2 regions of the Mesorhizobium sp. P2_B5 genome follow, and region 2 is predicted to be linked to the other one. Evidence: riboswitches for the same ligand, from Rfam matches in the RefSeq annotation. Region 2 holds a riboswitch; the other holds the start of a gene.
The links. A riboswitch is a leader RNA that binds a small molecule or an ion and turns the genes downstream of it on or off. The one in region 2 is predicted to bind S-adenosylmethionine.
Positions count from the first base shown of each region.

Region 1: linked by a shared signal. The riboswitch ahead of metX (homoserine O-acetyltransferase MetX) and the one ahead of AC1D1N_RS19830 (O-succinylhomoserine sulfhydrylase) in region 2 are both predicted to bind S-adenosylmethionine.

Region 1 is NZ_JBFUDJ010000010.1:99,463-111,034, reverse strand. It holds gene AC1D1N_RS25720 (ABC transporter ATP-binding protein/permease) at 1-873, shown strand, start outside; gene AC1D1N_RS25715 (DUF1194 domain-containing protein) at 938-1,738, shown strand; gene AC1D1N_RS25710 (glycosyltransferase family 2 protein) at 1,767-2,702, opposite strand; gene AC1D1N_RS25705 (DUF1330 domain-containing protein) at 2,953-3,273, shown strand; gene metW (methionine biosynthesis protein MetW) at 3,279-3,893, opposite strand; gene metX (homoserine O-acetyltransferase MetX) at 3,952-5,121, opposite strand; SAM riboswitch at 5,182-5,259, opposite strand; gene hisC (histidinol-phosphate transaminase) at 5,388-6,497, shown strand; gene AC1D1N_RS25685 (prephenate/arogenate dehydrogenase family protein) at 6,502-7,437, shown strand; gene AC1D1N_RS25680 (sugar kinase) at 7,447-8,370, opposite strand; gene AC1D1N_RS25675 (DUF2125 domain-containing protein) at 8,432-9,430, opposite strand; gene AC1D1N_RS25670 (gamma-glutamylcyclotransferase) at 9,553-10,083, shown strand; gene AC1D1N_RS25665 (quinone oxidoreductase family protein) at 10,073-11,053, opposite strand; gene AC1D1N_RS25660 (GlxA family transcriptional regulator) at 11,217-11,572, shown strand, end outside.
Region 2 is NZ_JBFUDJ010000005.1:403,606-415,177, forward strand. It holds gene phoU (phosphate signaling complex protein PhoU) at 1-590, shown strand, start outside; gene AC1D1N_RS19790 (magnesium and cobalt transport protein CorA) at 674-1,681, shown strand; gene AC1D1N_RS19795 (GcrA family cell cycle regulator) at 1,777-2,295, opposite strand; gene AC1D1N_RS19800 (acetylornithine transaminase) at 2,654-3,853, shown strand; gene argF (ornithine carbamoyltransferase) at 3,871-4,782, shown strand; gene AC1D1N_RS19810 (Hsp33 family molecular chaperone) at 4,895-5,929, shown strand; gene AC1D1N_RS19815 (alpha/beta fold hydrolase) at 6,039-6,845, opposite strand; gene apaG (Co2+/Mg2+ efflux protein ApaG) at 6,933-7,325, opposite strand; gene AC1D1N_RS19825 (ceramide glucosyltransferase) at 7,534-8,688, shown strand; gene AC1D1N_RS19830 (O-succinylhomoserine sulfhydrylase) at 8,727-9,917, opposite strand; SAM riboswitch at 9,975-10,052, opposite strand; gene AC1D1N_RS19835 (2'-deoxycytidine 5'-triphosphate deaminase) at 10,131-11,225, shown strand; gene AC1D1N_RS19840 (ABC transporter substrate-binding protein) at 11,327-11,572, shown strand, end outside.

The sequences.
Region 1 (11,572 bases), on a different contig from region 2:
GGGCTGATGATGGCGGTCGGCGCCTTCAACCAGGTGCACTCGTCGCTTCGCTGGTTCATCAACAATATCGGCGGCATCGCCGACTGGCGCGCCACGCTGATGCGTGTCGCCGACTTCCGCATCGCGCTAGATGAAACCGATGTGCTGCACGACAAGGAAAGGCGCATCGACTTCGGCGACAGCGCCAATGGCAGCCTGACGTTCGAAAAGCTCCAGGTGGCCTCGCCCGAGGGCTGCACCAAGCTTGCCGACAGCCATGTCGAAATCCATCCCGGCGAGCGCGTCATGATCACCGGCGAGCCGGGCGCCGGCAAGACGCTGTTCTTCCGTGCCATCGCCGGCCTGTGGCCATGGGGGAGCGGGCGGATCGGCCTGCCGGCGGGAGAGACTCCGATCTTCGTGCCGCGCGTCCCGTATTTCCCGGTCGGCACGTTGCGCGAGGTCCTTGATCACCCGAATGGACCCGCGCCGGCGAGCGATGCCGACATTTCGGCGGTGCTCGCCGAGGTCGGTCTCGAGCGGCTGTCGTCCTCACTCGGCCGCACGGCGCGGTGGGATCACGAGCTGGGCGATGACGAGCAACGCGCGCTCGCCTTCGCCAGGCTTGCCTTGCGGCAGCCGAAATGGGTGATCATCGACGAGGCGATGGATGCGTTCGACGGCCCGTCGCTGCGGCGGGTGCTGTCGATGCTGGAAAAACGCCTGCCCGACACCGCGATCCTCAACATCGGGCGCGGCCTGCACAACGCTCATTTCTTTCCACGCGCGTTGAGCATCGTGAAGGATTTGGGCGCACCGGCGCTGAAACCGGCCCGCGTCAGGGCCGGTGCCATCGACCCGCCGCCGAAGGCGGTCGCGCGGCGAAAGAAGTAGGCGGGGCTTTATTTCGCCGCGATCGCGGCGAAGATTCGCGGATCGAAACATCCGTGGTGCGGCCATGCTCGATGCGCTCAGCCTGCTAGCCTGCCTTGCTTGCACTCCGGTCACGCCCGTGGCTGCCCCGGCCAATGCCGTTGCCGTGGATGTCGAACTGGTGCTGGCGGTCGACATCTCGCAGTCGATGGACGAGAGGGAGTTCGCCCTGCAGCGCGCCGGTTATGTCGAGGCGCTCAGGCATCCCGATTTCATCAAGGCCGTGCGCTCGGGCACGACCGGCCGCATCGCGCTTGCCTATTTCGAATGGGCAGGCGTCGTGCGCGAGGATGGCGTCATCGCCTGGCAGGTCATCGACAGCGCAGAGAGCGCCGACGCCTTCGCCGACAAAATAGCCGCGCGGCCGTTCCGCAGCTTTCGCGGCACCTCGATTTCCGGCGCGCTTGCCTTCGGCGCCGGGCTTTTCGACAGCACCGGCTTCGACGCACCACGCAGCGTGATCGACATCTCCGGCGACGGCCCCAACAACACAGGGCTGCCGGTCGCCACCATACGCGACGCCGCGGTGGCCAAGGGCATCGTCATCAACGGCCTGCCGATCCTGATCAGCCCGTCGCCGACCTTCAGCCATCTCGACCAGTATTATGACGACTGCGTCACCGGCGGGCCCGGCTCCTTCGTGCTGCCGATCTACGCAGCATCCGAATTCGCCACCGCCATACGCCGCAAGCTTATCCTGGAGGTAAGCGGCATTGCCGATGCGACCGTGGTCACGATCGACGCGGTCGCACCGATGGATTGCCTGCAGGGCGAACGCGACCGGCGGTTTTATTCCGATCCGTATTTCCCGGAACTCGATAAGTGAGATCTGTCTTCGGGCGATGCAACCGGCTCTAGGCCGGCCGCGCGCCGTATTTGTCGCGAAATTCGGTGTAGAGATCGCGGCGCCAGCGCCGGCCGCCGACATAGCCGCGCAACAGTTGCGGCAGCGAATAGCCAAGCGCCTTCGACGAGCGGTTGGCCAGATAGCCGGAGAACGCCTGCGAAACCCTGCCCTTGAGCGCGTCGGCGATAAGCTGCCGGGCGATCATGTAAGGCGGAATGTGAGGGTAGCGATCGGCGATATAGGGGTGCTTGTCGATCAAACTGGCATAGGCTTCGACATAGCCGTCGCGGCGACCGGAGATCGAATTCTCCGAATTGTACTTTTTCCAGTCGATCACTTCGGACAATTGCGCGCCGCTGCGCCGGGCAAAGCGCAGCAACAATTCGCGATCCTGCATGCGCGTGACGTCGCTGTCGTAGCCGCCGATGGCCAAAAGCGACTCGCGCCGGGCGGTGATTGCCGAGCCGGCAATGAAGATGGTCTGCGCAACAAGGGCGCGTTCCAGCGAGTCGCGGCTCAGGAGAGCCTCGCGGTTGACGCAATTGGTGCGGCGATTGCCCTTCAGCGACACGAAGGAACTGATCAGCACTTCGAGCGACGGATTGTTGTCGAACTGCTCCAGCGTTCGCACGAGCCGGTCCGGCAAATAGACGTCGTCGGAATCGAGGAATGTCACCACCGGCGCCCGCGCCCGCTCGATGCCGGCATTGCGGGCGGCATTGGCGCCGCGCCATTTCGAGCCGACATAGATCAGCCGAGGATCGCGGATTTCGGCGAGTGCAGCGGCCGTGCCGTCGGTCGAGCCGTCATCGACGACGATGTGCTCGAACCGGGCAAAATTCTGCGCCAGCACGCTCTCGACAGCGCGCACCACCTTGCTGCGGCGATTGTGCGTCGGCGTGATCACCGAGATCAGCGGAGCGAGGTCGGTTGTCTTGGACATGCTGCTTCGATTATGCCCCGAATTCCCTGAAGGCCGGATGCTTTGATGGGTCGCCGTCCAAGCCTTACCTCGGGATGGCATTCGATTCGACGCTACAAAAAACCGGCGGCAATGTCATCACAAACTGTTGAGCCCAGGATGCCCGTAGGCCAGCCGATTACCCCTGACGTAATCGACCGATGGCCATCATTTCCGCAGATTGGGTCAACGGAGCCGGTTATTGCGCTTCGATCGAACAGGGAGTTCAGCCATGACCGCCTACGCCGTCGCCCATATGCGCCAAGTCACAATAGGCCCGCAGATTGTCGAGTATCTGCAGAGGATCGACGCCACGCTGGAGCCGTTCGGCGGGCGCTTTCTTGTCCATGGCGGCGACATGGACGTGGTCGAGAACGAATGGCCCGGGCATCTGATCGTCATCGAGTTTCCAGACCGGGAAAATGCGCGTGACTGGTACAATTCATCTGCCTATCGGGAGATTCTGGCCTTGCGTACCGACAACTCCCAAGCCGATGTGGTCATCGCCGACGGTGTCAGGCACCCGCACAAGGCCACGGACGTGCTGGGATAGGAACACTATCGCTTCAGCAAGAACACCGCCTGCTGGCCGAAGAAATTCCAGAACCACCATGGCATCGACAGGCCGATCTTCTGGCCGTTGCCGTCCAGCGCAGTCGCTTTCTCGACCGAGGCGCCGAGCTCCTCGACCAGATTGACGAAGTCGCGGATGGTGCAGAAATGGATGTTGGGCGTGTCGTACCAGGAATAGGGCAGGTCCTCGGTCACCGGCATCCGCCCCTTGAAGAACAGCGACAGCCGCACCCGCCAATGGCCGAAATTTGGGAACGAGACGATGGCGCGGTTGCCAATTCGCAGCAGTTCGTCGAGCACCAGCTTCGGGTTGCGGGTCGCCTGCAGGGTCTGCGACAGGACGACGAAATCGAAACCCTTATCGGGATAGAATTCGAGGTCGGTGTCGGCATCGCCCTGGATGACCGAGAGGCCGCGCGCCACGCATTCATTGACGCCGCGCTGCGACAGTTCAAGCCCGCGGCCGTCGACCTGCTTGGTCTCCTGCAGGAGTTCCAGGAGCAGGCCGTCGCCGGAGCCGACGTCGAGCACCCGCGAGAGCGGCGGAATGAGGCCGGCAACGACTTCGAGGTCGACGCGCTGGGCGCGGTTGACACTCATGGCTGCGCCCCTTGGATGGCGCATGATCCCGGTGCGAAAAGTCTGCAACTTTTCGGGGTCATGCGCGGAGCCCCCTGGCGCGAGCCGCCGAGCCGATGAAGCCATTGATGGCGGCGAACAGTTCCGGTTCGTCGAGCAGGAAGGCATCGTGGCCGCGGTCGGTGTCGATCTCGACGAAGGAGACGGACGCGCCGGCGGCGTTGAGCGCATGCACGATCGAGCGGCTTTCCTCGGTCGGGAACAGCCAGTCCGAGGTGAAGGAGACCAGGCAGAAGCGTGTCTTGGTGCCGGCAAAGGCATCGGCGAGCCGGCCGCCATGGTCGGCGGCGAGGTCGAAATAGTCCATCGAACGGGTCATGTAGAGATAGGAATTGGCGTCGAAGCGGTCGACGAAGGTCATGCCCTGATGGCGCAGATAGCTCTCGATCTGAAAGTCGGCGTCGAAACCGAAGGTCAGCGCTTCGCGGTCCTGCAGATTGCGGCCGAACTTGCGGTGCAGTGCCGCTTCCGACAGATAGGTGATGTGGGCAGCCATGCGCGCCACCGCCAGCCCCTTTTCCGGGCGCTTGCCGTGCTCGAAATACTTGCCGCCATGCCAGTCCGGGTCGGCCATGACGGCCTGGCGACCGACCTCGTGGAAGGCTATGTTCTGCGAGGAATGGCGCGCGCCGGTGGCGATCGGCAGCGCCGAGAAGACGCGCTCGGAATAGCACGACGCCCATTCCAGCACCTGCATGCCGCCCATCGAGCCGCCGAGCACGCAAAACAGCTTCTCGATGCCGAAATGGTCGACCAGCATCAATTGCGCCCGCACCATGTCGCGGATCGTGATGATCGGCAGGTCGAGCCCGTAGGGCTTGCCGGTGGCGGGGTTGGTCGAGGCCGGACCGGTCGAGCCGAGGCAGCCGCCGATGACGTTGGAGCAGATGACGAAGAAGCGGTTGGTGTCGATGATCTTGCCGGGGCCGATCAGCACTTCCCACCAGCCAGGCTTGCCGGTCACCGGATTGGTGTTGGCGACGTGCTGGTCGCCGGTCAGCGCGTGGCAGACCAGAATGGCGTTGGAGCGGGCGTCGTTCAGCGTGCCGTAGGTCTGGTAGGCGATCTGGAACGGCGACAATAGCGTGCCGGCGTCGAGCTTGAGCGGCTTGTCAGGGCCAAAACGCAACACCGGGCTCGACGGGTTGTCGGCCTCATTGTTGGTTTTTGCGGCGCGGAGCGCGGTCATGTGACTCTCCTTGCCCGCCGTCAGGCAATAAAAAACCGGCAATGCGATCGCAAAGCCGGTTACGTCACGCAAACGGCCCTTTAGCGAGTTGTTTAACGTGGCTGCAAGCCGACCGGCCAAATCACCACGGAACTGTTCCGTTCTTCTAGAACTCGCGCGGCCCGGCGTCAACGGCCAGCTATTGCCCGGGCCTCTCGACATTCGGAGCCACGGCTTGTATTTCCGCTGCGGCCTCCGGACGGAGGCATTCTCGACGGATTTGCGACATGAACAAGACAACGGACAAGGCACGGCCGACGCCCCGCGCGGGCATCATGGACATCGACGCCTATGTGCCGGGCAAGAGCACGACGCCGGCCGGCGTCGCCAAGGTCCATAAATTGTCTTCGAACGAGAACCCGCTCGGCCCGTCACCGAAAGCAATCGAGGCCGCGCGCGAGGTCGCTGCCAAGCTCGATGTCTATCCCGATGGCACCGCCCGTCGGCTGCGCGAGGCGATCGCCGAAGTGCATGGCCTGAACCCGGCGAACATCATCTGCTCCAACGGTTCTGACGAGATCCTCGGCCTGCTGGCGCAGACCTATCTGGCGCCCGGCCATGAGGCCATCATCACCGAACACGCCTTCATGATCTACAAGATCTACATCCAGTCGGCCGGCGGGACACCGGTGACGGTCAAGGAGACCGACGAGCGCGCCGATGTCGACGCAATCCTGGCTGCGGTTACGCCGCGGACCAAAATCGTCTTCCTCGCCAATCCCAACAATCCGACCGGCACCTATCTGCCGTTCCAGGAGGTCCGTCGCCTGCATGCCGCCTTGCCTGGCAACGTGCTTCTGGTGCTCGATGCCGCCTACGCCGAATATGTCCGGCGCAACGACTATGAGGCCGGCATCGAGCTAGCCGGCAGCGCGCAGAACGTTGTCATGACCCGCACCTTCTCCAAGCTCGGCCTTGGCGGCGCGCGCATCGGATGGATGTATGGTCCCCTGCACATTGTCGATGCCATCAACCGCATCCGTGGCCCTTTCAATGTCAACGCGACGGCGATCGAGGCGGGCATTGCCGCCATCCGCGACCGCGCCCATGTCGAGCGCAGTTCGTTGCACAACGAGACCTGGCTTACCTGGCTGAATGAAGAGCTGACGAAGCTAGGGCTCAGGGTGACGCCGAGTGTCGGCAATTTCGTTCTCATCCACTTCCCTGAGGACAAGAAGCATTCGGCAGAGGCGGCGGACGACTATCTCACCCAGCGCGGCTTCATCCTGCGGCGCGTCACCGGCTATGGCTTCCCCAACGCGCTGCGCATGAGCGTCGGCACGGAAGAAGCCAATCGCGGCGTCATCGACGCCCTCACGACATTCCTGAAAAGCTGAAACAATGACATCACCGATGTTTGAAAAGATCGCGCTGGTCGGCATCGGCCTGATCGGCTCGTCGCTGGCCCGCGTCATCCGCCGCGAAGGCCTGGCCGCCCATGTCGCCATCGCGACGCGCAGCCCGACCACGCTGGCGCGTGCGAAGGAACTCGGTCTGGGCGAAAGCTACACAACAGACGCCAAAGAAGCGGTTCGCGATGCCGATCTCGTCATCGTCTCGGTGCCTGTGGGATCGTCGGGCGAGGTAGCGCAAGAGATCGCGCCGGCGCTGAAAAAGGGCGCCATCCTGACCGATGTCGGCTCGACCAAGGCCTCGGTGATTGCACAGATGCAGCCTTATGTGCCGGACGGCGTGCATTTCATCCCGGGACATCCGCTGGCGGGTACGGAAAAATCCGGCCCGGATGCCGGCTTCGCCGAGCTGTTTGAGAACCGCTGGTGCATCTTTACGCCGCTGGCCGATACCGATCCGACCGCGCTGGAGAAGCTGTCGGAATTCTGGCGGCGCTGCGGCTCCAACATCGACACGATGGACCCGCAGCATCACGACATGACGCTGGCGATCGTCTCGCATCTGCCGCACATCATTGCCTACAACATCGTCGGCACGGCCGACGACCTGGAATCGGTGACCAAGACCGAAGTCATCAAATATTCGGCCTCGGGTTTCCGCGACTTCACCCGTCTCGCGGCTTCGGACCCGACCATGTGGCGGGACGTATGCCTGCACAACAAGGATGCCATCCTGGAAATGCTGGCACGCTTCTCGGAGGATCTGGCCTTTCTGCAGCGGGCGATCCGCTGGGGCGACGGCGATAAGCTGTTCGACCTATTCACCCGCACCCGCGCCGTGCGCCGCTCGATCATCGAGGCCGGTCAGGACATCGATGTGCCGGATTTTGGTCGCCAAGCGGTGGAACACCCCGCCAAGAGCTAAAATCCGTTTTCAGGCAGGCCAGGTCGCCGCGACCATGGCCATTGTCTCGGCACGGTCCGGGGCACCGAGCCGGCCACCAAAACGCTGGCATTTGAGCGCGGCGGCGGCACTGGCAAAGCGCAAGGCCTGCTCGATAGGCATGGCTTCGGCGAGCCCAACGGCAAAGGCGCCGTGGAAGATGTCGCCAGCGGCCAGCGTGTCGACGGCCTTGACCTTCGGCGCCGCGATGTGGCGCACGCAGCCTGAGGACCGGTCATGCCACCAGCTTCCCGCCGCTCCGCCGGTCACCGCGACGAAGGCATCGGTGCGGCTGGCGAGATCGGCGCAGGCGGTCTCCGGATCCAGGGCGTGGCCGCAGACAATGCGCGCCGCTGTCTCCGAAGCGACGATGTGCGACGCCAGCGGCAACAGAAGCTCCAGCACTTCGAGTGGCGCTGTGTCGGCATCGAGGATCGCCGGCCTGCCGGCGTCGCGCGCGGCGGTCAGGGCAAGGGCGGCAGCGCCCGGCCAGCGCACATCGACGAGAACGGCGTCAAATGCGGCAAGGTCTGTGACGGGCGGCGTCTCGGGATCAGCCTGCGCCTTCGGGTCGTAGAAAGGCACGATAACGCGCTCGCCATGGGCGTCGACGAGGATCGAGGCCAGCGCCGAACGCGCACCTTGAACGCGGCGGACAAAACTGCAATCGACGCCCTCGGCCTCGATGCCGGCCAGCAGCTGGTCGCCGATGGCATCGTCACCCGCACTTGCCCACAGGAACACCTCGGCGCCGAGACGGCGTGCGGCGCAGGCCGCACTTGTCGCCATGCCCGCAGCGATCTGGACGCCGTCCGAAGCGATGAACTTGCCTTGGTGCGTGGGCAGGGTTTCGAGGCGCAGGATGGTATCCAGCGTCAGCGCGCCGACACTAAGCAGTTTTACTGGCCGGTTCATGCGTTGGCTTGGCTAAGCATGGATCCTCCCCCAAAGCGGTTCCCGCCTTTGGGATCATGCTCTAATCGAGCGGCTTGATCTTGCCCAGAGGAATGAAGCCGAGCGAGGCCTTGCCCTTCACCACCTTGAGCGGCATCGACGGCTCGTTGCCGAGCAAAGCCAAGCCGGCAAAGCCTTGCTCGATCTGGCTCTTCTGCTCGGGGATGGCGGTGGCGAGGATTGCCGCCACGGCTTTGGGATCCTTGAGCTTGATCGTCAGGTCGGCGTTGACCATGCCATTGGCGTCGACCGACACCGGGCCGGAGACGGTGATGCGCGCGGTTCCCGACGACAGATCGAGCTTGTGGATGTCGGCGGCCTGGCCGCGCACGCTCTTTGCCTCGGTCTTCATCAGCGCCACGCCGTTTTTCAGCGTCGCGTCACCGCTGCCGTCGAGTGGCGGCAGCACGCGCCCGCCGATCGCGTCGGCATCGATCTCAAGATCGGTGAAGTTTCCGACATAACCGATGTCCTGGCCGTCGGGCCGCAGTTCTCCCGCCGCAGTTCCGGCGCTGAACAGCGATACCGGATCGGTGTCATCAGCCGGGTCGGTCTGGCCGGACAGGCCTTCGGCCTGCAGCGAAATGCTGCGCGGCAAGGGCCAGGACAGCTTTGCACCGGCCTGTAGATTGTCCCAGTCGATCCAGAGCGGGGTCATCCCGGGCATCGATGTGCGCAGCGGTCCGCGCAACTCGGCGGCGGGCGATAGCGGGCGGATGAGTTGGGCCACGAAATTGAAACTGCCGGTCGAGGCGGCGACGTTCCTGGTGTCATCCTCGTAAGCCAGATTGTCACAGGAAATGGCGAAGCTCAGGGGATAGCCGCTGACGGTGAGGTTGGCGCAGCCGGCCTCGATGCCTTTGTCCTTGAGCGAGGCCACTGCCTTGTCGGCTTCGCTTCTGACGCGGCCGGCAACATAGAACCAGATCGCGCTGTAGGCGCCGAACAGCATAACGGCCAAAGCGGCGAGCCAGAACAGCCGGCGGCGAAACTTCGACGGGCGTTCGTCACTTGACGTCATGCTGCGGCTTTCATTAACGCGGCGTGTTGCGGGTGGACTGTGGTTTACGCAACAAGCAAAAGGACAGAAGGGCACCGATTCCGATGCGGCGGCGTCACTCTCGTGCAATCAGGCTTGGCGATATGGGCGATTTTTGGGTTTTTGGCTACGGCTCGCTGATCTGGCGGCCGGGATTCGCGCATGTCGAGACCCGGCGCGCCCGCCTTTACGGCTACCGCCGGTCGCTCTGCGTCTACTCCTTCGTGCATCGCGGCACGCGCGAGCGGCCGGGCCTGGTGCTTGGCCTCGACCGTGGCGGCTCCTGCATCGGGCTGGCGTTTCGCGTGCCCGGTGAGTTGCGCGATGAGGTGCTTGCCTATCTGCGCGAGCGCGAACTGGTGACCCGCGTCTACCTTGAGCGTGTGCTCGACATCCGCCTCGACGGCGGCGAAACGGTCCCGGCGGTTGCCTATATCGTCGACCGCCAGCACGAGCAGTATGCCGGCGGCCTCGACGCGGCGAATGCGGCAAGCGTCATCCGCGGCGCCATCGGCCAGTCCGGAAACAATGAGGACTATGTGCTGAGCGCGGTCGAGCACCTCGAAGCGCTCGGTATCAGCGATCACTGGCTGGAAGAGGTGGCGAAACGGGTCGCGCCCAACGCTACATTGTGAAAATCTGTTTTCCGAGATCGGCGCGATCCAGGCTGTTTTCGACGGCAAGCTTGAACTCGCTCAACGGGTGGATGCCGCCGACAGGGATATGGAAGTCAGGCTGGCCGAAGATGTCGACAATCTCGCGCAGCATCGGCCGGTCGGCTTCGACGGGCGGCGAAAAGAAGTAGCGATAGATGTTTGCCCTGATTTCGGCGCCGCTCAGCAGCACGTCGAAATTGTGCAGCTCGAAACGCTCGGCGCTCATGCCGCCGTTGATGACCATCTGCCCGCCAAGAGCAAGGCTGCGGATCAACTCGCCGCCGGCAGGCCCGCCGACATTGTCGATGATGCCGTTCAGCCCGGCGCCGCCGGTTATGTCCATGACCGCTTCCTTGATGCCATCCTTTACCTCTGACAGGTCGAGGACGGCAGTCGCGCCAAGTTGCTTCAGGTCCAGTTTTTGTCGACTGCGTCGCACGATTGCGATCACATTGATGCCGCGCCGTTGGGCGAACTGCATCACCATGGTTGAAATCGAAGAATAGCCAGCCGTGACCGCCAGCCACTGGCCAGGCTGCACCCTGGAATCCACCAACAGGTCCCAGGCCGTGATCGGGTTCACCATCTGCCCGGCGCGTTCGGTGGGATAGTCGGCGGGCAAAGGGATCAGCCATTCAGCGGGAATGGCGGCGTACTCGGCCCAGGTGTTGTAGTGGCTAAAGGCGACAAGCGTGCCGGGTTTCAGGGCGACATCCGCCCCTACCGCCTCGACGATGCCTGCACCATGATTTCCGGCGATCTGCCGGGGAAAGTGCGGCTTCTTCGGTTCGGGATAGAGGTTCTGGATGAACAGAAAGTCGCCCGGATTGACCGAGGCCGAGACCATCCTGACCAGCACCTCGCCGTCGCCGATCCGCGGAATCGGCACATCATCCAGATAAAGCACGTCCCGCGGCGAGCCGATCTCGTCGAATACGATTGCCTTCATGTCGGTCTCCAAATGGCAGCGGCTTGGAGGCGACCAGACCGCGAGCGCCGACATTTGCATCGGCGCCGCGGAATCTAGGTCGGCTGGCAAAAATCAGAATTGGCAGATTTGACAATCTATGTGCTAAACTTGCCATCTATTGTTTTGTGCATGAGAAGGCATCTTGGCCAACCAACCCCTCCACGCCGTGATCTGGCTGCCCTCGACCTTCTATTCGGCGGTCGCCGCCACGCTCGTCGAAATGTTCGACCTGGTGAACACCCTTCGCGGCGCACCGGCGATTTCCTTCGAATTCGTGGCCCGGCAGGCTGACGCCACGACGACGCCGGGAATTTCCTTTCATACCAGACGCGAACCCTCGCAGCGCATGGATATGCTGATCCTGCTTGCCATGCCCGGCATGCAGGTGCCGGCGCTTGTTGCCGCACTGGAGGAAGAGAGCCGTCATGCCGCGCCGCTCATCGCCAGGGCGCAGCGCGACGGCGCCATCCTCGCCGCGCATTGCGGCGCTGGTTATTT
Region 2 (11,572 bases):
TCGCCCAGAAGGTCATCCGCGACGACATTGTCCTTGATGAGGGCCAACGCGAAATCGACGACAAGGCCATAGTGATCATCGCCAAACGCCAGCCGATGGCGACGGATCTGCGCGAGATTGTCGGCGCGATCCGTATTTCCGCCGACCTCGAACGAATCGGCGACCTCGGCAAGAATGTCGCCAAGCGAGTGGTGAGCGTCATCGACGGCCGCCAGCCGACCAGCCTGTTTCGCGGCCTCGAGGCGCTGGCCGATCTGGCGCTGACCCAGCTGAAGGAGGTGCTAGACGTCTACGCATCGCGTTCGGTCGACAGAATAGGCTTCGTGCGCGACCGCGACGACCAGATCGACGCCATGTACACCTCGCTGTTTCGCGAGCTCCTGACCTACATGATGGAAGATCCGCGCAACATCACGCCGTGTACTCATCTGCTGTTCTGCGCCAAGAACATCGAGCGTATCGGCGATCACGCCACCAACATCGCCGAGACCATCTATTACATCGTCACTGGCGACCAGATGCCGGCCGAGCGACCGAAAGGCGACAAGACCGACAAGGTTGCCCTTCCGGCGGCGCTGCCGGTGAAGTGATCGCGCGCCCCTCGAACGCTTAATCATATTGCGCTAAACTATCACGGCGTTAAGCTTCTCAGGTTCTGCTTCCGGAGGCTGCGATGGAATATGTCCGAGAGTTCAAGCCGGCGCCGGCATCCTCCGGCATCATCGCCTCGAGCGTTTATACCGCCGGCAAGCGCATAGCCGACATCCCGATCGAAGAGGCCGGTGAATGGGCCAGGAAATCGGGACATGTCGTCTGGATCGGGCTGCTCGAGCCCGACCGCGAGTTGTTGCTGCGCGTCAAGGCACAGTTCCATCTGCATGAACTGGCGATCGAGGACGCCGAGCATCCGCACCAGCGGCCGAAGATCGAGCAGTATGGCGATGCCCTGTTCATCGTCGCCCGCACCGCCCAACTGATCGACGGCCGGGTTACCTTCGGCGAAACCCATCTGTTTGTCGGCTCTGGCTACATTGTCAGTGTCAGGCATGGTCCCTCGACCTCCTATGCCGCCGTCCGTCAGCACTGGGAAAGTTGCCCGCATTCGCTGGCCAAGGGCGAGGACTTCGTCCTCTACGCCATTCTCGACTTCATCGTCGACAATTACATGCCGGTGCTCGAGCAGATCGAGGACGAGGTCGAGGCGATCGAAGACAAGATCCTGCTGAAGCCGATGACCGGTCCCGACATAGAGCGGCTCTACATGCTGCGCCGCGATCTGTTGCGCCTGCGCAATGCCGCACTTCCCTTGGTCGAGGTCTGCCGCCGGCTGACCAGCGCCGAACTGCCGCAGATCCATAGCGCCATGCACCCGCTGTTCCGCGATGTGACCGACCACATTCGCACCGTCCAGGAAAAAATCGACAGTCTGCGCGAGGTTCTGGCCTTCGCCTTCGAAGCCAGCTTGCTGGTTGGCCAGAGCCAGGAAACGGCGAATACCAAGAAGCTGGCGTCATGGGCCGCCATACTGGCGGTGCCGACGGCGCTCGCCGGCATATACGGCATGAATTTCGATGACATGCCGGAACTGAAGATGGAATACGGCTACCCGGTAGTGCTGACCGCGATCGCCTGCATCTGCTTGTTTTTGTACTGGCGGTTTCGCAAGAATGGATGGTTGTGAGGGCAGGGCAGTAGGCAGTAGGCAGTAGGCTAAGACGACGCCTCACGAGCGCAGTTCAAAAACATACTGCCGTACTGCCCTATTCCCCTAATACCTTACCTGCTCCGCCGCCGCTCCGAAGCCGGCTGGAACGCAACCCTTGCGTGATACTTGCAGTAAGGTCCGGTTTCTGCGGCCTCGTTGCCGCAGAAGTTGAAATCTTCCGACAGCGGATCGCCATTCGGCCATTTGCAGGTGCGCTCGGTGAGGTCGGTGAGCTGTAGATGTCGCGAGATCGGCACGACGACGTTCTCGACCGGGCGGATGTAGTGGCGAGCCACTGGCTCGGCGTCGAACTGTGTCTGCAGCGCGGTCGCGCCGATCGAGGTGGTGACGTGACGCTGCGTGGTTGCGGCGCGCGACACCGACTTCTGGATCGAAGATCCCTGCGTCGTCTTCTTCTGGCGCGCCGGCGTTGCGGTCGAGCGACCGCGGCCCGACAGCTTCAGCCGATGCACCTTGCCGATGACGGCGTTGCGGCTGACCCCGCCGAGTTGGGCCGCGATCTGGCTTGCGCTCAAACCTTCCGACCACAGTTTTCTGAGAAGTTCTACCCGCTCGTCAGTCCAGTTCATGAGACCGCGCTCCTGCTAAGCGTGCGGCAGCCGGAATCCATTCCCGACCCGGCAACCTTTGCCGGGGCAGACACCACATATATTAGGTGATTAGGTCCGCCGCACGAAATCTAGTTATTTCCCGACTACAATTACCTCATGTGTTGACTCGGTGACAAGAGTCCCAGGTGCAACACGAATCGGTTTTTTCGGTTTTCCCCAACTTGCCCGGTCGCTTATGAGCCGGCGCCTCGTCGGGAGCTTGCCGCGCGCCTTTGCACGACGTTTTCGTTGACTTCATGGCCGAAAAACACGATAAGCCGCACAAGGCCGCCGCTTTGGCGGCTTTTTTGATTTTCCGGTACCGGAGACGCATATAATGAGCGGTTCGGCGCTTTACGAGACCTTTGCTCGCGCACCCCTGGCCTTCGACCACGGTGAAGGCACGTGGCTGGTTACCGACAAGGGCGAGCGATATCTCGATTTTGCTGGCGGCATCGCGGTCAATTCGTTGGGCCATAGCCATCCGCATCTGGTCTCGGCGCTGACCGAACAGGCGGCCAAGCTCTGGCACGTCTCCAATCTCTACGAGATCCCGGGGCAGACCCGGCTGGGCGAGCGGCTGGCCGAGGCCACTTTCGCCGACAAGGTGTTCTTCACCAATTCCGGCGCCGAGGCCTTGGAATGCGCCATCAAGACGGCGCGGCGCTACCAGTTCGTCAAGGGCCACCCCGAGCGCTTCCGCGTCATCACCTTCGAGGGCGCCTTCCATGGCCGTACGCTGGCGACCATCGCCGCGGGCGGCCAGTACAAATATCTCGAAGGCTTCGGCCCCAAGGTCGAGGGTTTCGACCAGGTCGGCTTCGACGACATCGACGCCGCCGAGAAGGCGATCACATCAGAGACCGCCGCGATCCTGATCGAACCGGTGCAGGGCGAGGGCGGCATCCGCCCGGTGCCGACGCAATCTCTTAAGCGGCTTCGGCAGCTTTGCGACCAGCACGGCCTGCTGTTGATCTTCGACGAGGTCCAGTGCGGCATCGGCCGCACCGGCAAGCTGTTCGCGCATGAATGGACCGGCGTGACGCCCGACATCATGGCGATCGCCAAGGGCATTGGCGGCGGCTTCCCGATGGGCGCGTGCCTGGCCACCGACGAAGCTGCCGTCGGCATGACGGCAGGCGTGCATGGCACCACCTTCGGCGGCAATCCGCTGGCGATGGCGGTCGGCAACGCCGTGCTCGATGTGGTGCTGGAAGACGGCTTCCTGGAAGACGTTCAGCGCAAGGCATTGCTGATGAAACAGGGCCTGGCGGCCGTCGCCGACGAATTTCCCGATGTCATCGAAGGCATCAGGGGCACCGGCCTGATGCTCGGCCTGAAATGCGCCATGCCCAACACCAAGGTCAATATGGCGCTGCGCGACCAGCATCTCCTGGCGGTACCGGCCGGCGACAACGTCATCCGCCTGCTGCCGCCGCTCACCGTCACCGACGCCGAGATCAAAGAGGCGCTCGATCGCATCCGCGCCGGCGCCAAAGGCCTGGCCGACGCCATCGCCGCGGCCGCCGCGAAGTAACCCCGGAACCATTCCTGATGTCACTTCGCCATTTCACCGATCTTTCCGCCGTTTCCGAAGGCGATCTGCGGTTCATGCTGGACGACGCGGTGGTGCGCAAGGCGCGCCTCAAGGCCGGCGAGCGCACCAGGCCGCTCGAGGGCAAGGTGCTGGCGATGATCTTCGACAAGCCGTCGACGCGCACGCGTGTCTCCTTCGACGTCGGCATGCGCCAGCTCGGCGGCGAGACCATCATGCTGACCGGCACCGAAATGCAGCTCGGCCGCTCCGAGACCATTGCTGACACCGCCAAAGTGCTGTCGCGCTATGTCGACGCCATCATGATCCGCACGACGTCGCATGAGAGGCTGCTCGAGCTGACCGAGAACGCCACGGTTCCCGTCATCAACGGGCTGACCGACGACACCCATCCCTGCCAGCTGATGGCCGACATCATGACCTTCGAGGAGCATCGTGGTCCGGTAGCCGGCAAGACCATCGCCTGGACCGGCGACGGCAACAATGTGCTGCATTCGCTGCTCGAAGCCTCGGCGCGGTTCCGCTTCAACCTCAATGTCGCGGTGCCGGAAGGCAGCGAGCCGGCGCAGAAACATATCGACTGGTCGAAGACCAATGGCGGCAAGCTCAGCTTCACCCGCTCGCCCGAGGAAGCCGTCGACCAGGCCGATTGCGTGGTCACCGATTGCTGGGTGTCGATGGGTCAGGAACACCGCGCCCGCGGCCACAATGTCTTCTCGCCCTATCAGGTCAATGCGGCGCTGATGGCAAGGGCCAAGCCCGACGCCCTGTTCATGCACTGCCTGCCGGCGCATCGTGGCGAGGAGGTGACCGACGAGGTCATCGACGGGCCGCATTCTGTGGTGTTCGACGAGGCCGAGAACCGGCTCCACGCCCAGAAGGCCGTGCTCGCCTGGTGTCTTGGAGCTTGAAGTGCCTTGGTGCCTGACGTGCTTGGGCGCTTGATCTGGGGCGGCGTGATGCCTATCTGCGCCGCATCACGCAAATCAAGCGCGTTTAGACGCATGCACCCCTCCGGGCGGCATGGCCGCGCCCTGGAGCTTTGTCATGTTGGAAACGCATCAAGTGACTGAACATCACCCCAAACTCGGCGAGTTCGGCTATGCCGGCGACGATCACGTCGTACCGTTCGAGGTCGGCCCGCTCGACGTTCGCGGCCGCACCGTGCAGCTCGGGCCGATGCTCGACGCCATCCTCGGCCGTCACGACTATCCCGAGCCGGTTGCCCGCCTGCTGGCTGAAGCCTGTGTGCTGACGGTGCTGCTTGGCACCTCGCTGAAATTCGAGGGCAAGTTCATCCTGCAGACCCGCACCGACGGGCCGGTCGACATGCTGGTGGCGGATTTCTCCACGCCCTCGGCATTGCGAGCCTATGCCCGCTTCGACGCCGACAGGTTGGAAGCCCTTGTTGCCGCAGGCGAGACCTCGCAGCAGACGCTGCTGGGCAGCGGCGTGCTGGCGCTGACCATCGACCAGGGCGCCCACACGCAGCGCTATCAGGGCATCGTCCAGCTCGACGGCGAGACGCTGGAAGACGCCGCGCGCACCTATTTCCGCCAGTCGGAACAGATCCCGACCGAGCTCAGGCTTTCGGTGGCCAAGCTTCTGACGCCCGGCCGTGGCGGCGCGCGCGAACAATGGCGCGCCGGCGGCATCCTGGCGCAGTTCCTGCCGCAGTCGCCCGAGCGCATGCGCGTGCCCGACATCTCGGGCGGCGACGGCGATCCACGCGACGTCACGCATGAACCGGTCGACAATTCCTGGCAGGAACTGGTGGCCCTGCTCGGCACCATCGAGCCGACCGAACTGATCGACCCGACCATCGGCGCCGAGCGGTTGCTCTACCGGTTGTTCCATGAACACGGCGTGCGCGTCTTCGGCGGCGTTCCGGTCGCCGACCGGTGCTCGTGCTCGCGCGACAAGATCCGCGGCATTCTCGAAGGCTTCTCCGCCGAAGAGATCAAGGAGAGCACCGAGGATGGCGGCATTCACGTCGCCTGCGAGTTCTGCTCGAAGCAGTATGACTTCGACCCAGCGGAGTTTGGCGCGGCTCAATAGGGAAAGCCGCTTCGCAACCTATCCTCTCCCCGGCCGGGGAGAGGATCCATGGCTTACCCTTGGCGGTTGGTCTCTTTTGACCGGGTTTCGCGCCGCACCGATCTCAGCGTCAAATGAATTCCTGGAGATGCTTGCGGACATCTGACATTCGTTCGACCGGAGCCATATGGGTTTCATCCCCGAGCACCGTGAGCTTCGCTCCTTTGATTGCACTCGCGGTAGCTTCCATCATGCCGCCGCCGAAGAACTGGTCCCTTTCGCCGCCAAGGATCAAAGTCCTCGCCGAAATATCGTTGAGGTCTTCGTTTGTCACATCATTGTCGAGCATTGCTTCCAGATAGCGAACGATCGAACTCGGCGCTCCCATCCGTGCAATCAATCTGCGTCCTTCGAAGCTCAGGCGAAAGCGCAAGAGAAGGTTCAGCCACGGTCGACGAAATACCGTTGTAAACTCCTGCAGCAACGCGTGAAATTGTTCGGCTTTTGCGAATTGAATCTGTTTCTGGAGCCGCTTTTTTCCATCGACCGAAAAACCGTATGCGCTCGCCAGCAGGATCAGCTTGCCCACAAAGTCCGGATACCGTGCTGCCACCCGCGTTGCGATAACGCCGCCATAGGAAATACCCATCAACACCACTGGCTTTTTGAACGTGACGTCGATGATCTCCGCGATGTCTCCAGCCATACCCTCAAGCGAAAGATCGGCTTTAGGATCGGGATCGTAGCCAATCAGCACAAAGTTCGTGTCGGGTGGAAGAATACGGATGAGTCGTCCGGCATCCTTTTCCAGCCTGGATGGCTCGGGCTTCATCATGAAGCCCTGGCCGCCGTTGATGATAAGAAGGCTTTCAGGTCCCCGTCCAACTCTCGCGAACGGCATCCGACCCGGAAACAACCCTGTTTCAATAGTGTGCATCAAGCCGCTGCCTGGCGCTGGCCAGAGACCCCTGATCAATGGGAAGTAAAGCTACCTTGACGAAAGCTGGCGCAACGCTTCCTGCCACTAATTCACCGTCCGCCTCGTTCCCGGCAGATCCAGCGAAAACGCGGGAATGGCGATGTCGAACGTCTCGCCCCTTTTGTTGCGCATGGTGTAATGCCCGACCATGAAGCCCGACGGTGTCGAGAGCGGGCAGCCGGATGTATATTGATAGCTGTCGCCGGGATTGAGCTCGGGCTGGTCGCCGACGACACCGGCGCCGCGCACCTCTTCGACCCGGCCGCTGCCGTCGGTGATGTGCCAGTAGCGCGACATAAGCTGCACGAACTCGTCCGACTGGTTGTCGATCGTCACCTGGTAGCCCCAGACATAGCGGTTCTCCGACGGATCGGAGCGATCCTCCAGATAGAACGGTCTGACCTGCACTTCGATGTTGCGCGTGACGGCGCGGTACATAGGCTGCTCCAAACGACACCAACGGACCTGTCGGCGCTCTTGCTCTACTCCCGATTAGGGTCTCATGCGCAGGTGCCGAACAACAATGTCATTTAAGTGACACATGACAATGATGGTGTGCACGAACCGTATCGGGCGACTCAGCGCTCTGTCGAACTGTTGAAAACGGCCATTCCTGGCCGCTTTTTCCCGGAGTGACCAGATCTCGATGGAACTGACAGTCATAGCAGCGCTGCTTTCGACACTCCTGCTTCTTTCCAATCTCGCCAGCATTGTGCTCGCCTCGCTCAGCCTGAAGCGGCCGCGCCAGATTGCTCCGCCGGCCAGAAAGGCGCCGCCGGTGTCGATCGTGGTGCCGTCGCGCGGCGTCGAACCGTTTACCGAGGAGACGCTTGCCCGTGCCTTCTCGCTCGACTGGCCGCGCTACGAGCTGATCTTCTGCGTCGCCCATGCCGACGATCCGGTGGTCAAACTGATAAACCGGGCGATTGCCCGGTTTCCAAAGGTGGCGGCGCAGCTGCTGATCGGCGATGACCGGGTCAGCGCCAACCCCAAGCTCAACAATTGCGTGAAGGGTTGGGTGGCGGCGCAGCACAACTGGGTCATCCTGGCCGATTCCAACGTGCTGATGCCTGTCGACTATGTCCAGCATCTGATGGCGGCCTGGCGGCCGGACACCGGGCTTGTCTGCTCGACTCCGATCGGCTCGCGGCCGGACGGTTTTTGGGCCGAGGTCGAATGCGCCTTCCTCAACACGCTGCAGGCGCGCTGGCAATATGCCGGCGAAGCCCTTGGTCTCGGCTTTGCCCAGGGCAAGAGCATGCTGTGGAACAAGCCGATGCTCGACGCCAATGGCGGCATCGAGGCGCTTGCCGCCGAGATCGCCGAGGATGCCGCCGCGACCAAGCTGGTCAATGGGCTCGGCCTGCGCGTCAATCTCGTTGCCTCGCCCTTCGAACAGCCGCTCGGCCAGCGTACGTTTGCCGAGATCTGGTCGCGCCAGACGCGCTGGGCGCGGCTGCGCCGCGTCACCTTCCCACTGTTCTACACGCCCGAGATCCTGACGGGTGTGGCGGTGCCGCTGCTGCTGGCACTGGTCGCGGCGGCAAGCGCCGGCGTCAGCATGCCCACCACGGCTTTGTGCGTTCTGGCCTTTGCCTATGTGCCGGAATGCCTGCTCGCCTGGGCCAAGGGCTGGTATTTGTCACCGCGCATCGTCACCGCCATGATCGTGCGCGATGTGATGCTTCCCGCCATCTGGTCGCGCGGTTGGCTCGGCGGCGCGGTCGAATGGCGCGGCAATGCCATGACCATCCGCACCAAGGCGATGACGGAACTGGACGAGGCCTCGTCGGGCGCCTGAGCGCCGCCCAGGCCTTGCCTTGCTTTCGGAGCAGGCCGCTACTTCGCCGCCTTCAGCGCCTGTGCAACGTCCTCGAGCAGATCGTCCGTATCCTCAAGACCGACCGACAGCCTCAGCGTTCCCGGCCCGATGCCGAGTTCGGCGCGCGCCTCGTCGCTGAGGTTCTTGTGTGTTGTCGTTGCCGGATGGGTGATCAGGCTCTTGGCGTCACCAAGATTGTTGGAGATCAGCACGATGTCGAGCGCGTTCTGCAAGGCGAAGGCCGCCTGCTTGCCGCCCTTGACGTCGAGGCAGATCAGCGTCGAGCCGCCCGCCATCTGCTTCTTGACGATATCGGCCTGCGGATGGTCGGCGCGGCCGGGATAGATGACGCGGGCGATCTGCGGCTGTCCGGCCAGGAAATCGGCGATCTTGCCGGCACTCTCCGTCTGCTGGCGCACGCGCACCGGCAGCGTCTCGAGACCCTTGAGCAGCGTCCAGGCGTTGAAGGGCGACAGGCTCGGGCCGGTGTGGCGGAAATAGTCGTGCAAATTCTCGTCGATCCACTTCTTGTCCGACAGGATGATGCCGCCTAGACAGCGCCCCTGGCCGTCAATGTGCTTGGTCGCGGAGTAGACGACGATGTGGGCGCCGAGCTGCAAGGGCTTCTGCTGCAAGGGCGTGGCAAAGACGTTGTCGACGATCAGCCTGGCGCCGATCGAGGTGGCGAGCGATGCGACGGCGGCAATGTCGACCACTTCCAGCGTCGGGTTGGTCGGGCTTTCCAGGAAGAACAGTTTGGTGTTCGGCCTGACCGCCTTTTCCCAGTTGGCGATGTCGGTGCCGTCGACCAGAGTCGCCTCGATGCCGTATTTCGGCGCCAGCGTCTCGACCACCCAGCGGCAGGAACCGAACAGCGCGCGCGCCGCAACGATATGGTCGCCGGCCTTGGCGCTGCACAACAGCGCCGCCGTCACTGCTGCCATGCCGGACGCGGTAGCGCGGGCGTCTTCCGCGCCTTCCAGCGCGCACATGCGCTTTTCGAACATGTCGACGGTCGGGTTGGCGTAGCGCGAATAGATGAAGCCCGGCTCCTCGCCCTTGAAACGGGCTTCGGCGGCCTGCGCCGTCTCGTAGACATAGCCCTGGGTGAGGTACATCGCTTCCGACGTTTCGCCGAACTGGGAACGCAGCGTCCCCCCATGCACGAGTGCGGTCTGAGGCTTCCAGTTACGCTTCTTGGTGCTCATCGCTTTTCTTCCAGACACAAAAAAACCGGCCGCGAAAGTCGCAACCGGTCCATACGGCCTTGCGGCCCGACGGTCCTTTAGCGACTTGTTTAACGTGGCTGCAAGCCGACCGGCCAAATCACCACGGGATAACGACCCTTTAGACCTCAGCCATGCTTGCGTCAATTGCCGGCTTCATTAAGAGGTTTGTACCAGTTGGAGCGGAGCCAGCCATTGCGGCAGACAGGCATTCTTCCCGATCAGGATATTTCCGCGCTGTTCCAGTCCGGCGCGCTGAAGTCGCCGCGCGCGCTCGATGTCGACCAGGTACAGCCGGCCAGCCTCGATCTCAGGCTCGGCGACAAGGCTTTTCGCGTCCGCGCCTCCTTCCTGCCCGGCCCCAACCACAAGGTGTCGGAGAAGCTTGAGCGGCTGAAGCTGCACGAGATCAGCCTGACCGAAGGCGCGGTGCTGGAGACCGGCTGCGTCTACATCGTACCGCTGCTCGAGAGCCTCGCCCTGCCGGCCAATATTTCCGCCTCGGCCAATCCCAAGAGCTCGACCGGACGGCTCGACATCTTCACCCGCGTCATGACCGACCGCGGCCACGAGTTCGACAAGATCGCCGCCGGCTATCACGGGCCACTCTATCTCGAGGTCAGCCCGCGCACCTTCCCGATCGTCGTGCGCGCCGGCTCGCGCCTGTCGCAGATCCGCTTCCGCACCGGCAATGCGCTGTTGTCGGAGGCAGAGCTGAATGAATTGCACCGGGCCGAGATGCTGGTCGCGACCGAGCCGCCAAACATTTCCGGCGGTGGCATTGCGCTGTCGATCGATCTCGACGGCGATCACAACGGGCTGGTCGGCTATCGCGGCAAGCATCACACCGGCCTCGTCGATGTCGACAAGCGCGCCGCCCAGGATGCCGTCGATTTCTGGGAGCCGCTTTACAAGAGCGGCGCCGGCGAACTGGTGCTCGACCCGGACGAGTTCTACATCCTGGTCAGCCGCGAGGCGGTGCACGTGCCGCCGCTCTACGCCGCCGAGATGACGCCGTTCGACCCGCTGGTCGGAGAGTTCCGCGTCCACTATGCCGGCTTCTTCGATCCGGGCTTCGGCCATTCGGCCGCTGGTGGCACCGGCAGCCGGGCGGTGCTCGAAGTGCGCAGCCACGAAGTGCCGTTCATCCTCGACCATGGCCAGATCGTCGGCCGGCTGGTCTACGAGCATATGCTGAAGCGGCCGCAGGCGCTCTACGGCACCGATCTCGGTTCCAACTACCAGGCGCAAGGCCTGAAGCTCTCCAAACATTTCCGCACCGCTGTCTGAACCCTCAATCAGCGTTGGGCAAAATACTTGCCTGCATTGGCTCACCGTGCTTGGCTGCCTTTCTGTGGCCGGCCAGAGACCGGCGCGTAAGGGGAACCAAAATGCAGATTTCGAAATGGATCATATCGGCAGCCAGCGCTGCCATGCTTGTAATGGGGGCCGGTTCGCTGGCACAGGCGCAGGAGAAATTGAAGATCGGCACCGAAGGCGCCTATCCGCCCTTCAACACCATTACATCTGACGGCAAGGTCGAAGGCTTCGACATCGACATTGCCAATGCGCTGTGCGCGCAAATGAAGGTCGAGTGCGAGATCGTCACCCAGGACTGGGACGGCATCATTCCGGCC